Regions from separate parts of the Actinoplanes sichuanensis genome, predicted to be linked through region 1. Evidence: riboswitches for the same ligand, from Rfam matches in the RefSeq annotation. Region 1 holds a riboswitch; each other region holds the start of a gene.

Region 1 (4,971 bases):
TCCGGTCCACCAGCGGAGGACCGCGGACGAGGTACGGAACAGGTGGTCGCCGGACGGGTCGGCCCGGTCGTAGTGGCGGCGCAGGAAGTACGTGTCGGTGGCGTAGTCCCACCAGCGCCGGTGGGCCGCGTCGCGGAGTTCGGCGCCGCTGATGTCGATGCGGGTGCGATAGCCGGCGACGAACGCGGCCAGGCGGTCGAGGTCGACCCCGGTGGGGCCGCCGAAGAGGATCACGGCGGTTCGGAGGAGCTCCAGGCCGTACGGGCGGACGGCCAGCCGGTCCCAGTCGAGGATTCCGGTGCACCGGTCGCCGGCGAAGAGGAGGTTGTAGTGGTTGAGGTCGCCGTGGGTCCAGCCGACCGGGCGCACCGGACCGGAAGGTGGCCGCAGACGGCCGAACTCGGTCAGTAGGTGCACCCGGTGCTGGATCTCGGCGGCGGCGAAGGCGTCGAAGTCACTCGACCCGGTCTCGGCCACGGTGCCGAGGCGCGTGAGTTCCGCGAACGGGACGGCCGCCGACTCGACATCGAGTGCCGGCGCCACGGCAGGTAGCGCCTCGCGTAAACGGTGGTGCAGGTTCCCGATCAGGATGCCGAGGTTGCGGCAGGCGGGGACGGACAGGATGTACGGGTGTTCACCGGGCAGCCACGGGCCCGCGGCGTACCAATGACCGTCCACTTCGGCCAGCTTCGCCGGGGTCGGTACGGGCAGGCCGTGTGCGGCCAGGGTGGGGAAGAGGCCGTGCTGGCGGCGGACCGCGTCCGGGGTGGCGTCGCGTAGTCGTTTGACGGCGTACACCCCGGACGCGGTCTCGACGCGCCAGTTCTGGTTCATCAGGCCCAGCGTGATCGGCACGCAGACGGTGACCGGTCCGAGTCCGAGCGCACCTGGCACGCCGGGCGGCAGGACTTCGGTCAGAGGCGGATGCGCTGGCCCGGGAAGATCAGGGCGGGGCTGCGGAGCGTGTTCTTGTTCAACGCGTAGAGCGTACGCCAGCCGCCCTTGACCTTGTATTTCCGAGCGATCGAGGCCAGGGTGTCGCCGGACTTGATCACGTAGGTCTTGCCGGTGGCTTTCGCCTTCTTCTTCGGCGTCGTCTTCGTGGTGGTCGTCTTGTAGACGCCGGCCTTCTTGCCGCAGACCGGCCACGGGCTCAGCCCGCGCTTGGCGTGCAACTTGTTGGCGATGGCGATCTGCTGGGCCTTGGTGGCCTTGTCCGCGGTCGGGGCGTACTTCCCGCCGCCGTTCGACTTCCACGTGCTGCGGCTGAACTGCAGGCCGCCGTAGTACCCGTTTCCGGTGTTGATGTGCCACCTGCCGCCGGACTCGCATTTGGCGACGACGTCCCAGTTGACCTGGCGCGCGGCCTGAGCCGGGGTGGCCGGGCCGAGCAGGACGCCTGCTCCGGTGACTCCGGCGGTCGCCAGAACCAGGGCAAGGCGGATTCGTCTACTACCAGACATGGATGATCCTCCACGCCTGCGAGGTGAGCTGTCGGGTTCGGGCGGACGAGAGTTGTTCGCGACCTACCTCGAGTTGCAGCTTCGAGGCGGTCAGGGCGACGGTCTCCGCCGTCGCGAACATTTCTCGCCGGCCCGGCCGCGTGCACACGGCTTCACCCCAAGGCGCGCATCTCGCGCGCCGCAAAAAGTGGGTCCCCCGCTCCTGCCCTCCCATCGAGTCTGTGGACGGGGGCAGGACTCGGCGGTCCGTCCACAGTGCCCGCGTCGCGGGACGGCCCGACGGTAACCATGCCGGAGGGCCGCAAGCCAAGTTCACGGCCCTCGATAGTGACGTTCTTCTCAGTATTTGCCCGCTTTGATCTTGTTAGCGCCCGGAAATTTCCGATACTGCGCTTATAGACGTTTGATGCTGTTTTTTCGCGCCTCAGCGGGACGCCATGTCGGCCTTGAGACAGTCCCGGTAGCGGGATGAAGCGGACGGCAGAGGAGCGGACAGCGCGATTACCAAAGGGGCGGGCGGCGCCAGAGAAGCAAGCACGAAAGGGACGAAAGGATGGAGAGGCGGGTCGCTCCGGTGCCGAGACCTGCAATGCGGACCGGCGCGGGGCGGCGTCTCTAACGGACGCCGGATGCCAAGCCGTAACCGGCCGGCGGGTAGGCCACGATCGGCGTCAGGTTGGCGAGTCCACGGCGGCGGGCCAGCCAGACGATCACCGCGGCGAAGCCGAGCAGGATCGGGATGTCGACGGCGAAGCCCTGCCACGGCATGTCGGCCGCCGTCTCATCCATGGTGAGCTGCCCGAAAGCCGCCGCCACCAGGGTGCTGAGCAGGTTGTTCATCACGTGCAGCGCGACCGCCGCCTCCAGACCGCCGGTCCGCACCGTCACCCATCCGGCCACCACGCCGAACAGCATCAGGTCGGCGAAGCCCCACGGGGTGCCCCAGCCGTGCAGCGCCGCGAACACCGCCGCCTGCACCAGGATCGGCAGCCACGGACTGCGCAGCCAGGCACCGAGGCCCTGCAGCAGCCAGCCCCGACACAGGTACTCCTCGGCCGCGGCCTGCACCGGCACCACGGCCAGCAGCACACCCGCCGACACCAGGAACGGCACCCACCCGGCCGGCGGATCGTCCAGCCCGGCGTCCTCCCCGGTCAGCACGGACAGCCCGGTGATCCCGGCGAGGAACAGGATGATGGTCACGGTGGCGACGCCGAGGCACACCGCGAGCCACCGCCACCGGATCCGCCCGGCCACCGACGACAGCGTCCCGGGCGGTCGCCGCTGGATCCAGAACGCCGCGAGCAGGCACACCGGAAGGGCCACCGCGATCGACAGGAATCCGACCGCGAGGTCCGGCAGCGCGCCGAGGGTCGCCATGCCGTCCGGCCCGCCGGGCCGCCCGAAGATCTCGGTGAAGATCACGAAGGCGATCATGGCGGCGAAGACGGTGCCGACGATGAAGAGCGTTCCCACCGGAAACCGCCACAGACGATGAGCGGCGGTACGGGCGAGACGGTGGTACGGGCTACCGGGCGGCGGCGGAATCGTCATGACCGGAAGTCTTCCGACCGGGGCGTCCCGGCGGATCTGGCCGCAGCCGGATTCCGGTACCTAACCTGAGATATAGGTGTCCGGCAGAATACCGATCATGGAACCGCCCGAGATGATCAATGCCGGTGATCTGGTCCTCAAGCGCTGGGAGCCGGAGTGGTCGGCCGAGCTGGCCGCGGCCGTGCAGGAGTCGCAACCCGAGTTGCAGCCGTTCCTGCCGTTCGCCACCCCCGAGTACGGCCTGGCCGAGGCCCGCGAGTTCACCGAGCGGTCGGTGGCGAACTGGGCGGCCGGGACCGAGTTCAACTACGCGCTGTTCACGACCGTCGGCGACCTGATCGGCGCGGTCGGCCTGATGACCGACCGCGGGCCGGGCGTCCTGGAGATCGGCTACTGGTTGCGGACCCCGTGGGCGGGTCGGGGCCGGATGACCGCCACGGTGACGGTGCTCGTGCGGGTGGCGCTGTCACTGGAGGGCGTCGAGGGCCTGATGATCCGCCACCACCGGGACAATCACGCGTCGGCCGCGGTCGCCGCCAAGACCGGTTTCGTCGAGACCGGCCGGGACGGCGACGACGTCATCCGCGAGTTTCGGGGCTGAGCACCACGACGCCGCGGGCCGGCAGCGTCTCCGGCGCGCCGGCCACCGCGGACAGGTCCACCGGGTCGGCGGTCCGGTTGATCAGGAAACGGACCGGGCCCCGGACCGCGAGCTCGACCTTTCCGCGCAGGTCCGGGGGCAGCTCACTGGTCACACCGGCCGGGGTCAGCAGGTCGTCGAGGATCAAGAGCAGGCCTTGCGGCCGCAAGCGGGTCGAGATGTACGCCGCAGAGCCCGCACCCACCTCGCGGCGGGTGACGGCCGCCCCGCCACCGGTGTAGGTGGCCAGCACCTTCGTCGCCGGGTCGGTCACCTCGACGTGCTCCGACCAGAGCGTGCCGATCGCGCCGTTCGACAGTGGCGCCGACTGGCCGTCGAGCAGGGGGGCGAACTCCTCGACCCGGATGCCGAGCAGGTCGCGCAGCGCGCCCGGGTAGCCCCCGAGCCAGGCGTGGTCGAACTCGTCGACGATGCCGGAGAAGTAGGTGGTCACCAGGTGGCCGCCGCCCGCCACGTAGTCCTCCAGCCGCTGCTTCAACGCGGCCGGGACCAGGTGCAGGATCGGTGCCACGACCAGGCGGTATCCGGTCAGGTCGGCGGCGACCGGGACCACGTCGGCGCGGACGCCGTGGTCGAGCAGGGCGGTGTACCAGTCGAGTGCCTCGTCGCGGTACCGCAGCCGGTCGGTCGGGTGCGCATCCTGTTCGGCGGCCCACCACGACTCGTAATCGATCACCACGGCGACTGCGGACGGCGTACGGCCGAAAGTGGTGATCGACGACAGCGACCGCAACCGCGCGCCGAGATCGGTGACCGCCTCGAAGATCGCGGATGATCGTCCGGCGTGCGGCAGCATCGCCGAGTGGAACTTCTCGGCGCCGGCCCGGGACTGCCGCCACTGGAAGAAGCAGACGCCGTCGGCGCCGTGGGCGACGTGCGTGAGCGAGTCACGGGCCAGTTCGCCGGGCAGTTTCGGCACGTTGACCGGCTGCCAGTTGACCGCGCTGGTGGAGTGTTCCATCAGGAACCAGGGGCGGCCGGGGATCAGGTTGCCGCACAGGTTGGCCGAGAACGACAGCTCGTCACGCGACTGCGGGCCGGGCCGGGTGTAGTGGTCGTTGGCGACGAAGTCGACCTCGGCCGCCCAGTCCGGGTAGTTCATCTCGTTGATCGGACCGGCGACCATGAAGTTCGTGGTCACCGGCACGTCCGGGGTGATCTCCCGCAGGATCCGCCGCTCGGCCAGGTAGTGGTCCTTGAGCGCGTCCGACGAGAACCGTTTGAAGTCGAGCTGCTGGGTCGGGTTGACCGGGCCGTTCGCGTGCCGGGGCGGCAGGATCTGCGCCCACTCGC
Region 2 (4,971 bases), 4.6 Mb from region 1:
GATCGTCACGACCGCGAACTGGAGTCGGGTCAGGTCGAGCACGTCCATGGCAGCCCCTCTACGACGATTCGTAGTAGATACTACGACGTGTAGTACGACGTGTTGAAGTAGAGTGGCTCACATGGCGAGGAACGACCTCGAGCGCGAGGTCATGACGAAGTTGTGGGACGCGGGTGAGCCGCTCACCGTCCGGCAGGTGCACGACCTGCTGAGTCGTGAGCGCGATCTGGCGTACACGACGGTGATGACGGTGCTGGACCGGCTGGCCAAGAAGGGCCTCGTCGTCCAGCAGCGGGCCGACCGCGCCTATCGGTACGCCCCGGCCCAGACCCGCGAGGAGATGACCGCCGGGGTGATGCTCGACGCGCTCAGCGCCACCCCCGACATGGACGCGGCCCTGGCCTACTTCGTCGGTCGGTTGCCGCCCGAAGCGCTGACGGCGGCGATCGAGAAGGCCCGTAACATCGAGCGGTGACCGCCCTCCTGCTCGGCGCCCTCGGGCTGACACTCTCGCTGCTCGCGCCGAGACTCCTGGCGGGCGCCCGGTGGACCGATCGCGCCCCGGTCGCCGGTGTCCTGCTCTGGCAGTCACTGACGCTCACCGCCGTACTCTGTGCTCTCGGTGTGGTCCTCGCCGCGCCCGAGGAGGTCGCACGCGCCGCCGGAGCCCGTCACCCGGAGACGGTGGTCGCGTTGCTCTTCTCCCTGGCGGTGGCCGCGACCATCGTGATCCGGCTGGTCGTCTCGCTGGTCCGGGTGAGTTCCCGGGCCCGGGCCCGCCGCGCCCGGCACCGGATGCTGGTCGACCTGCTCGATCGGGTCGAGCGCCACGAGGACCTGGGTGGCGACGAGGTGCGGGTGCTCGACGGGGCGCTGCCGCTGGCCTACTGCGTGCCCGGTCGGGAGCCCCGGGTGGTGCTCAGCGACGGGGTGCTGCAGACGCTGGACCGGGCACAGGTCGACGCGGTCCTGGCCCACGAGCGGGCGCATCTGCGGCACAGGCACGAGCTGGTGATGGAGTCGTTCACCGCGTTCTACCGGGCGGTGCCGGGGCCGCTCCGGTCGAAGGCGCCGCTCGATGCCGTACATCTGCTGTTGGAGATGGTGGCCGACGACGCGGCCCGCCGCCGGACCGGATCGGTGCCGTTGCGGGCCGCGCTGGCGCGGCTGATCGACGCCGTCCCCCTTGCGGAGGAGGTGACCGCCGACCCGGAGGGTGAATCCCGACGGCGCCGGCTGGCCCGTCTGGACGGTCCGGATCGAAGCTCGACGCTCCTCACCGCGGCGGGGGTGACCGCCGCCGCCGGCCTGCTGGTACTACCCACAGTGATCGTGGTGGTGCCCTGGCTGGCGCGGGCCCTGAACAGCTGGCCGTTTTAGAACACCCTCCGTATCGCCGGCGGTGCGTACAGTTCGACGGGCTGTGCGACCTTCATTTGCCGTCTTGATCCGAGTACGGTGGTCCCCGGTCCGCCCAGCCCCCCATCGGCCACCCGGCCGATCTGGCGGACCACCGCCTAATCGCGCGAGCGCGAACCGGGGAACCGAGCACCTGGGGTGAAGCCGCGGCGACGCGGCCGGGCAGACTTCCCGCCCGAACCCGTCAGCTAACCCGGTCGGCGGCTGAACGGGAAGAAAGGACAACGCACCAGCGTGAAACGGATTGGCGCGCGTCGCGCCGGCCTCATGCGCATTCTGACGTGTGCGGCCGTCGCGGCCGGAATCCTGGTCACGGGTCCGACCGTCGCTCATGCCGACCCCACTCCGGCGCAGATCGAGAAGCAGATCGACGACGAGTGGAACCAGCTCGAGCCGGTCATCGAGGACTACAACGGCACCCACACCAAGCTGGTCAAGCTGCGCAAGCAGCAGACGGATCTGGCGAAGACGCTGGATCCGCTGCAGAAGCAGGTGGACGCCGCGATGGTGCAGGTGCGGGGCCTCGCCGTCGACGCGTACATGCAGGGCTCGCCGAACATGACCAACGCGATGATCCTGACCGGTTCGCCGACGGGCATGGTGGACAAGCTCACGCTTCTCGACCAGCTCGCGTTCAACCGGAAGGCGTCGATCGCGGAGGTGTCGAAGCTCCGCGACAAGTACGCCGCCGACAAGGCCAAGGTCGACCAGCTCGAGTCCGAGATCGAGGTTCGCGACAAGGATCTCGGGACGAAGAAGGTCGCCATCGAGAAGGAGATCACAAAGCTCCAGAAGCTCCGGATCGCGGCCTACGGCAAGGCGAACGCCGACGACGGGCCGCTGCGTACCGGCCCGTGCCCGGTCGACTACACGAACGACAAGGGTGGCCGGGCCGCCCAGCGGGCGTGTGACCTGATCGGCAAGCCCTACGTCTTCGGCTCGGACGGCCCGAACAGCTACGACTGCTCGGGTCTGACGCAGGCGGCGTGGGCTGCGGTCGGTGTGCATCTAGAGCACTACACGAAGGATCAGTGGGGATCCACCAAGTCGGTCGGCCGCAGCGAGCTGCAGCCGGGTGACCTGGTCTTCTACTACTCCGACGTGCACCACGTCGCGATCTACATCGGCGGCGGCATGGTGGTCCACGCTCCGCACACGGGCGACTACGTGCGGATGGCCACGATCGACCGGGGCCCGATCGCCGGCTATCGCCGGCCGGCTTAGCAACCCCTGCGGAAAGGTCGCCGTCTCTGTCTGACGGCGGCCTTTCTTCATCATCTTGTACGGTCGTGGTGCGCGACCAGTCTGCGTAAGAGGCCGGTGAGCTGTTCCGTTTCCGCCGGTGAGAGCGGAGCTGTCAGCTCGTCCTGGATCGCCGTCACCCGCTCGGTGAGCTCGGCGGCCCGGTGCCGTCCGGCCGGGGTGACCGCGACGACGTTGCGGCGCTTGTCGGCCGGGTCGGGGGACCGCCGGATGTATCCCGCCGCCTCCAGGTCGTTGAGCGCCCCGACCAGATCGCTCAGATAGATCCCGGTGCGCCGCCCGAGCGCCGCCTGACTGGCCGGTCCGTCCGAGTCCAGCGACGACAGCAGCCGGTAGTGGTAGCCCTTGGCGCCGACCGCCCCGAACCCGTCGGTGACGAGCCGGTGCGCGTGCGACGCGGCCTGGGAGAGCAGCCAGCTCGGCAGATGATCCACGTGACGACGATAACATTGGACCGACTAACGTTAGTTCGACTAACGTTAGCCACATGAACGATTCGGATCACCGTCCCGCAGTCCGAACTCGACGACCTGACCGACCGCCTCAGCCGCACCCGCTGGCCGGACGCGGCGCCCGCCGACTACGGCATCACCCTCGACCGGGTCCGCGCGCTCGCCGGGCACTGGCTGAACTTCGACTGGCGGGCCCACGAGGCCGAGCTCAACGCGCTGCCCCAGCAGATCACCGAGATCAACGGCGACCGGGTGCACTTCTTCCACGTCCGCTCGGCCGACCCGCACGCCCTGCCGCTGATCCTCACCCACGGCTGGCCCGGCTCCACGGTGGAGTTCCTGGACGTCATCGGTCCGCTCAGCGAGCACTTCCACCTGGTCCTCCCGGCCATCCCCGGGTTCGGGCCGTCCGGGCCGACCACTCGACCCTGGGGTGTGCGGCGGGTCGCCGAGGCCTGGGCCGAGCTGATGTCCCGGCTCGGATACCCCCGCTACGGCGCGCAGGGCGGCGACTGGGGTTCCGGCGTCTCCCGCGCGCTCGCCGCCGTCGCCCCGGAGAACGTGGTCGGGGTGCACCTCAACTATCTGCCCACCCCCGGTTCGCCGGACGGCCTGGGCCCGGCGGATCAGGAGCGGTTGGCGAAGACGATGCGGCTGGCCGCCAACCGGCACCCGCACCAGATCCTGTTCGCGGCGACCCCGCAGACCCCGGCCTACGCACTCAACGACTCACCGGCCGGGCTGCTCGCCTTCCTGGGCGAGAAGTTCGACGACTGGGCCGACCCGGCCACCCCGGTCCCCGACGATCGGATCGTGGCGAACGTGGCCCATCACTGGCTGTTCCGGACCGCCGGATCGGCCGCCCGGATCGTCAAGGAGAGCGGCCCGCCGGAGGGCAGCCGGGTCCCGCTCGGTGTCGCGGTCCTGCCGGGCGACATCGTCCAGTCGATCCGGCCGCTCGCCGAGCAGCGGGAGAACGTCGTCCACTGGACCGAGTTCCCCCGGGGCGGCCACTTCGCCGCCCTGGAGGTCCCCGACCTGTTCGCCGCGGACGTGACCGCGTTCTTCGGCCGGTGAGCCCGGCCCGCTCGGTCGCCCGCGCGGTGTTCCGGGCCGCGCCGGGCGGGTGTTGCGTGCGTCAGGCCGATGGCAGTGCGGGTGTGCCACCCTCCAGATCGTGCAGCTGCCGGACCACGTGGTCGCCCAGTGCCGACCGGTAGTCCTGGGCCAGCTCGTCCAGCCGCTCGATCTCGGCCACCATGGCGGCCCGGTCGCGGGCCACCTCGTCCAACGCCTCGGCGTGCTGCCGCCGTGCGTCGGACTCGATCGTGTCCGCCGTCCGGATCGCGTCCCCGGTCAGCTGATCGGCCTGGGCGCGGGCACTGACCAGCAGGTCGTCCGACTCGCGCTGGGCGTCCCGGACGTGCTCGTCGGCGGTCCGGTGGGCCATCCGCAACACCCGGTCGTCGATCGCGCCACCCGGCCGGGGCTGCGCGGCCGACCGCACCTCGTCGTGCGCCCGCTCCAACTGGACCTGCATCTCCCGGGCCTCATGCTCGGCCCGGGCCAGGCCCTCCCGCATGAACTGCAGGTGGGCGGTCAGCTCGGCCACCTCGGCGGTCAGCGCCGCCGGATCGGCCATCCCGCCGCCCGCGTCACGCAGCCGGGCGGTCAGCGCCCCGTTCTCGTCGAGCAGGCGCAGCATCTCCTGGCTCGCTTCCTCGAGGAGGGCATCGACCTCCTCCTCGTCGTAGCCGCGCTTGCCGATCGGCGGCTTCTTGAAGTCCACGTTGTGGATGTCTGCGGGAGTGATCGGCATCCCTACCTCGCTTCCCGG
Region 3 (4,971 bases), 2.5 Mb from region 1:
CGAGCGGTTCGCGGCTGGTGGCCAGCACCCGCAGTCCGCGGCAGCGGGTCAGCAGGACGGTGGTCAAGTGGGCGACGGCGTCGATCAGGTGCTCGCAGTTGTCGAGCAGCAGAACCGTGTCCCGGTCGGCGAGTTCGGCGGCGAGCCGGTCCCGATCGTCGTCCGGGCCGTGGTTGCGGGCGTCGAACATCCGGCCGGTCCGCAGTCCGAGCCCGGCGAGCACGGCGGCGGCGACCTTCGCCGGTTCGGTGACCGGTGCCAGGTCGACGAACCGGACGCGGTCGGCCGGTTCGAGGCGGCGGGCGGCCTCGAGGGCGAGCCGGGTCTTTCCGGCGCCGCCCGGGCCGATGACCGTCACCAGGCGTGCGGAGGTGAGCCGGGTTCCGACCCGGGTGAGATCGTCGGCCCGGCCGATGAAGCCGGTCGTCGGGGCGGGCAGCCCGGGCGGGCGGGTGCGGTGGACGGTGGCGCCGGAATCCGGGGTGCGGAGCAGGCGTACGTGGCGTTCCCGGAGCGCGGTTCCCGGGTCGACGCCGAGACGGTCGGCCAGGGCGGTCCGGAGCCGGTCGTAGACGGCCAGCGCCTCGGGTTGCCGGCCCTGCACGGCCAGCGCGTCCATCAGCAGCGCGGCCGCGCCCTCATGGCCCGGATGCTCGGTGAGCAGCCGGGTCAGGTGGGTCTCGGCCGTATCGGGTCGGCCCAGTGTCAGTTCCGCCTCGGCCAGATCGGTGACCGCGTCGACCGACAGCGCCGCCAGCCGGGTCGCGACCGCGGGCGCGACCGCGGCGATGATCGCGGGCTCGGCGCCCGGCCGGTCGCCCCACCGGGTGACGGCCTCGTCCAGCGCGGCCCGGGCCGCCTGAGGGTCGCCGGCCCGCAGCCGCTCGCGGCCGGCGGCGGTGAGCGCCTCGAAACGCAGGACGTCGACGTCGGCGGGATCCACGGCCAGCCGGTAGCCGCCGGGCGCCGGGCCGATCAGGTCACCGACCGGGCCGGTGGGGGTGAGGGCGCGACGCAGCCGGGACACCAGATTGTGCAGCGCGGCGGTCGGAACGGCCGGCGGGTCCTGCGGCCAGATCGCGTCGACCAACACAGCGGGGTCGACCGGGTGCCCGCCGGCGAGCGCCAGCCGCACGAGCAGAGCTCGCAGGCGGGCGCCGGCGATCGGAAGGACGGAGTCACCCCGCGACACCCGGAATGCGCCGAGCAACGTGACGCCGAGCCGTTCCACTCCCGAATCCTCGCGCGTTTCAGCGTCAGAACCCAAACCGTGACAGCGGCGTGGGAGCGCGGTGGGAGCGGGCCCGTTCAGTCTTCGCTGACCGAATCGACACAGGAGGGCTCCATGACCACCCCAGTCACCATCATCGGCGCCGGGCTCGGCGGCCTCACCCTGGCCCGGGTCCTGCACGTGCACGGTGTCCCGGCCACGATCTACGAGGCCGACGCCTCCCCCACCGCACGAGCTCAGGGCGGCATGCTCGACATCCACGACTACAACGGGCGACTCGCGGTCGAGGCGGCCGGTCTGATGGACGGGTTCCGGGCCATCGTCCTGGACGGACGGCAGGCGATGCGGTTCCTGGCCCCGGACGGCACGTTGTTGTTCGAGAAGACCGACGACGGTACGGGCGGACGCCCCGAGGTGCAGCGCGGGGACCTGCGGCGGCTGCTGATCGACTCGCTTCCGGCCGGGACGGTCCGGTGGGGGCGCCGGGTCGACGCGGTGGGCACGCTGGGGGACGGCCGGCACGAGGTGCGTTTCGCCGACGGGTCCACGGTCGTGACCGGCCTGCTGGTCGGCGCGGACGGTGCCTGGTCGAAGGTCCGGCCGCTGCTGACCGGGGCGCTGCCCGAGTACGCCGGTGAGGCGTTCGTCGAGACCTACCTGTACGACGCGAGCGTGCGGCACCCGGAGCAGGCGGCCTTGGTGGGCGCCGGGACGATGTTCGCGCCGGCCGACGGAGCGGCCATCACGGCACATCGGGAGAGCGGTGACACGCTGCACGCGTATGTCGCTCTCACTCGCCCGCTGGACTGGTTCGACACCGTCGATTTCACCGACCGGGCCGCGGCCACCGCGCGGATCGCCCGGGAGTTCGACGGCTGGGCGCCGCAGCTGACCGCGCTGATCACCGCCTGCGACAGCCCGCCGGTGCTACGCCCGCACCACACCCTGCCGCTCGGGCTCCGCTGGGACCGGGTGCCCGGCGTGACCCTGGTCGGTGACGCCGCGCACCTGGTGCCGCCGAACGGCGAGGGCGCCAATCTGGCCATGCTCGACGGCGCCGAACTTGGCCGGGCCGTCGCCGCGCATCCGGGTGATGCGGAGACCGCCCTCAGCGAGTACGAGGCGGCGATGTTCCCGCGTACGGCCGAGGTCCCGCAGGGTGAGGACCTGATGGCGAGCCTGTTCGGCGACAACCCGCCCGACGCCGTGCGCGCGTTCGTCGCCGAGCAGGGCGAGGTTCGGTAGGGCACCTTCGACGGGTCGGGCCGGACGGTCGGCTGGTGACACCGGGTCGCGGGTCGGTTCAGTGACGCGGATCGGCTGATCCGGGCCCGGGCCGCCCGGCGTAATGGTTCGGGTTCCGGCGGTGTTCAGTTTCACAGGGTGACCACAGCACCGCGTGATCGCGGATGGGTGCGGCCGGTCGGGAAAGCGGTCAGTGAAGCTCCGAACCGGACACCCCGGCCAGAAACCATTACTCACCGTGACCGGATCGGCGAGTGGGGGTGCTCCCGGGCTCGGCTATCAAGGAGGGGCGGCGGGCACCTGCTCGCCGGACGTGCCGACCCGGACCACGCCGAGCCCTGCCCCGGTCCGGCGGCACGTACCCACATGACGAGTCATGAGGCGATCGGGGGCAGGGACGGGGGAACCACATCGGTCCCCGTCCGGTACGCCATAGCGGCGGGCCGGGCCGGACCTCGGGGTGAAGCCGCACATCGCGGCCGGGCGATCCTTCGCGCCCGAACCCGACAGCTAACCTCGCAGGCGTGCCGGAGGGATTCCTTCACCGTGCGCATGAGCACCTTCGGCCGGCACACCCGTTCTCTGGGAGCCGGCAGCATCGCCCTGTCCGTTGGTCTCGGTCTCCTGACCGGCGGGCTCGGCACCCCGCAGGCGGTCTCCGCCGCCCCGCCGCAGCCGGTCTCCGCGGCCCCGCAGCCGGTCTCCGCCGCCCCGCAGCCGTCGATCGGCACCGTCACCGCCACCGACGTCGCCATCGAGAAGGAGGCGGCCGGTGACCTGGTGGTCACCGAGGCGGCCCGGCACCGGGGCGCGCCCTACCGGTACGGGGCGGTCGGGCCCGACCGGTTCGACTGCTCCGGTTTCACCATGTACGTCTACCGCAAGACCGCGGGCCGCAAGCTCCCGCACAAGGCGCACCTGCAACAGCGGTACGGCACGGCGGTCGGCAAGGCCGACGCCCACCCCGGCGACCTGATCATCATCCGCCGCGGCTCGTACGGCACCCACGCCGGCATCTACGCCGGCGACGGGACGATGTGGTCCGCGCCACGCACCGGCAAGACCGTGACCAGGCAGAAGATCTGGAGTTCGAACTACGTCGTGCGGCGCCTGGTCTGACCGAAGGTCGAGCCCCGGCCGGCGCAGTTCGTTTCGACCGTTCACAGCGGGGCAGTCGGGAGTCCATGAGATTCCGGAACGCGGTCGTCGTGGTCACCGGGGCGTCCAGTGGGATCGGCCGGGCGACCGCGTCGGCGTTCGCGGGTGAGGGCGCCGTGCTGGTGCTCGCGTCGCGGAGCCGGTCGGCGTTGGAGGACGTGGCCCGTGAGTGCCGTGCGCTGGGTGTCGAGGTGCTGGTCGTGCCGACCGACATCGCGGACCCGGCGGCGGTCGGCGGGCTCGCCGGGGCCGCGGTGCGCCGGTTCGGGCGGATCGACATCTGGGTCGAGGCGGTGGCGGTCGGGATCGCCGGGCCGCTGGGCTCGGAGTCGGTCGAGGAGATCCGCCGGCTGGTGGACACCAACGTCTTCGGGACCGTGCTGTCGGCCCGGGCGGCGCTGACGGTCTTCCAGCGGCAGGGGCACGGGCGGCTCGTACTCGTCGGGTCGTTGTTGTCGATCTTCCCGAATCCGCTGGTCCCGTTGTATTCGATGAGCAAGTTCGCGATCCGCGGGCTGGCGCTGAACCTGCAGCAGCAGGTCGCCGGGCAGCCGCGGATCCGGGTCGGGCTGGTGCTGCCGGGGCCGGTCGACACGCCGTTCTTCCAACGGGCCGCGAACCACACCGGACACCGGCTGCGGGCCATCCCGCCCGCGTACGCGCCGGAGCGTCTCGCCGCACGGATCCTGGCCGTGGCGCGGCGCCCGCGCCGGCAGGTGACGACCGGGGTGGTGTCACATCTGGCGCTGGTCGCGCACCGGCTCGCGCCCCGGGCCACCGAGGCGGTGGTGGCCCGGTGGAGCGCGACGTTCGTGACCGGGCCGCAGCCCGCCGCGGCGGGGCCGGGTGCCCTGTTCGAGCCGCCACCGGCCGGCTCGACGCACGGCGGCTACCGCCGGGGCCGGATCCGGCGACGACTCGGCGAACGTCTCGGCCTCGGATCACCCCCGACGTGACGACGACGAAGAACGGCTTCAGATCACGCCCGGGAGGACAGCGGTGAACAACGGCCACTGACCGGGCCCGGGAAGACAGCGCTGAAGAACGGCCTCGAATCTCGGCGGTGAAGGTCGGCCTCAGACCGCCTCGAGGATCAGCGCGGAGCCCTGGCCGCCGCCGCCACAGATGGCGGCCGCGCCCAGGCCGGTGAACCCGCGGGCCAGGGTGCCGACGATACGGGCGCCGGACGCGCCGATCGGATGACCGAGAGCGATCGCCCCACCGTGGACGTTGACGATCGCCGGGTCGGTGCCGAGCGCGTCGACGGCGGCGACGGCCACCGCGGCGAACGCCTCGTTGATCTCGATGCGGCCCAAGTCGGACGGTGCCGCGCCGAG

Evidence for each region. Region 1 has a riboswitch for cyclic di-AMP ahead of Q0Z83_RS05910 (LysM peptidoglycan-binding domain-containing protein). Riboswitches for the same ligand answer to the same signal wherever they lie in the genome.
Region 2: another riboswitch for cyclic di-AMP. It lies ahead of Q0Z83_RS27585 (C40 family peptidase); the one in region 1 lies ahead of Q0Z83_RS05910 (LysM peptidoglycan-binding domain-containing protein).
Region 3: another riboswitch for cyclic di-AMP. It lies ahead of Q0Z83_RS17925 (C40 family peptidase); the one in region 1 lies ahead of Q0Z83_RS05910 (LysM peptidoglycan-binding domain-containing protein).

The regions. Positions count from the first base shown of each region.
Region 1 is NZ_AP028461.1:1,362,195-1,367,165, reverse strand. It holds gene Q0Z83_RS05915 (phosphotransferase) at 1-834, opposite strand, end outside; gene Q0Z83_RS05910 (LysM peptidoglycan-binding domain-containing protein) at 915-1,463, opposite strand; cyclic di-AMP (ydaO/yuaA leader) riboswitch at 1,462-1,717, opposite strand; gene Q0Z83_RS05905 (CPBP family intramembrane glutamic endopeptidase) at 2,079-3,017, opposite strand; gene Q0Z83_RS05900 (GNAT family N-acetyltransferase) at 3,115-3,618, shown strand; gene Q0Z83_RS05895 (beta-galactosidase) at 3,596-4,971, opposite strand, start outside.
Region 2 is NZ_AP028461.1:5,976,430-5,981,400, reverse strand. It holds gene Q0Z83_RS27600 (cytochrome ubiquinol oxidase subunit I) at 1-48, opposite strand, end outside; gene Q0Z83_RS27595 (BlaI/MecI/CopY family transcriptional regulator) at 122-475, shown strand; gene Q0Z83_RS27590 (M56 family metallopeptidase) at 472-1,380, shown strand; cyclic di-AMP (ydaO/yuaA leader) riboswitch at 1,505-1,637, shown strand; gene Q0Z83_RS27585 (C40 family peptidase) at 1,687-2,643, shown strand; gene Q0Z83_RS27580 (MarR family winged helix-turn-helix transcriptional regulator) at 2,694-3,116, opposite strand; gene Q0Z83_RS27575 (epoxide hydrolase family protein) at 3,177-4,211, shown strand; gene Q0Z83_RS27570 (DivIVA domain-containing protein) at 4,273-4,953, opposite strand.
Region 3 is NZ_AP028461.1:3,909,882-3,914,852, forward strand. It holds gene Q0Z83_RS17915 (BTAD domain-containing putative transcriptional regulator) at 1-1,231, opposite strand, end outside; gene Q0Z83_RS17920 (FAD-dependent oxidoreductase) at 1,346-2,476, shown strand; cyclic di-AMP (ydaO/yuaA leader) riboswitch at 2,895-3,016, shown strand; gene Q0Z83_RS17925 (C40 family peptidase) at 3,029-3,595, shown strand; gene Q0Z83_RS17930 (SDR family NAD(P)-dependent oxidoreductase) at 3,661-4,590, shown strand; gene Q0Z83_RS17935 (acetyl-CoA C-acyltransferase) at 4,711-4,971, opposite strand, start outside.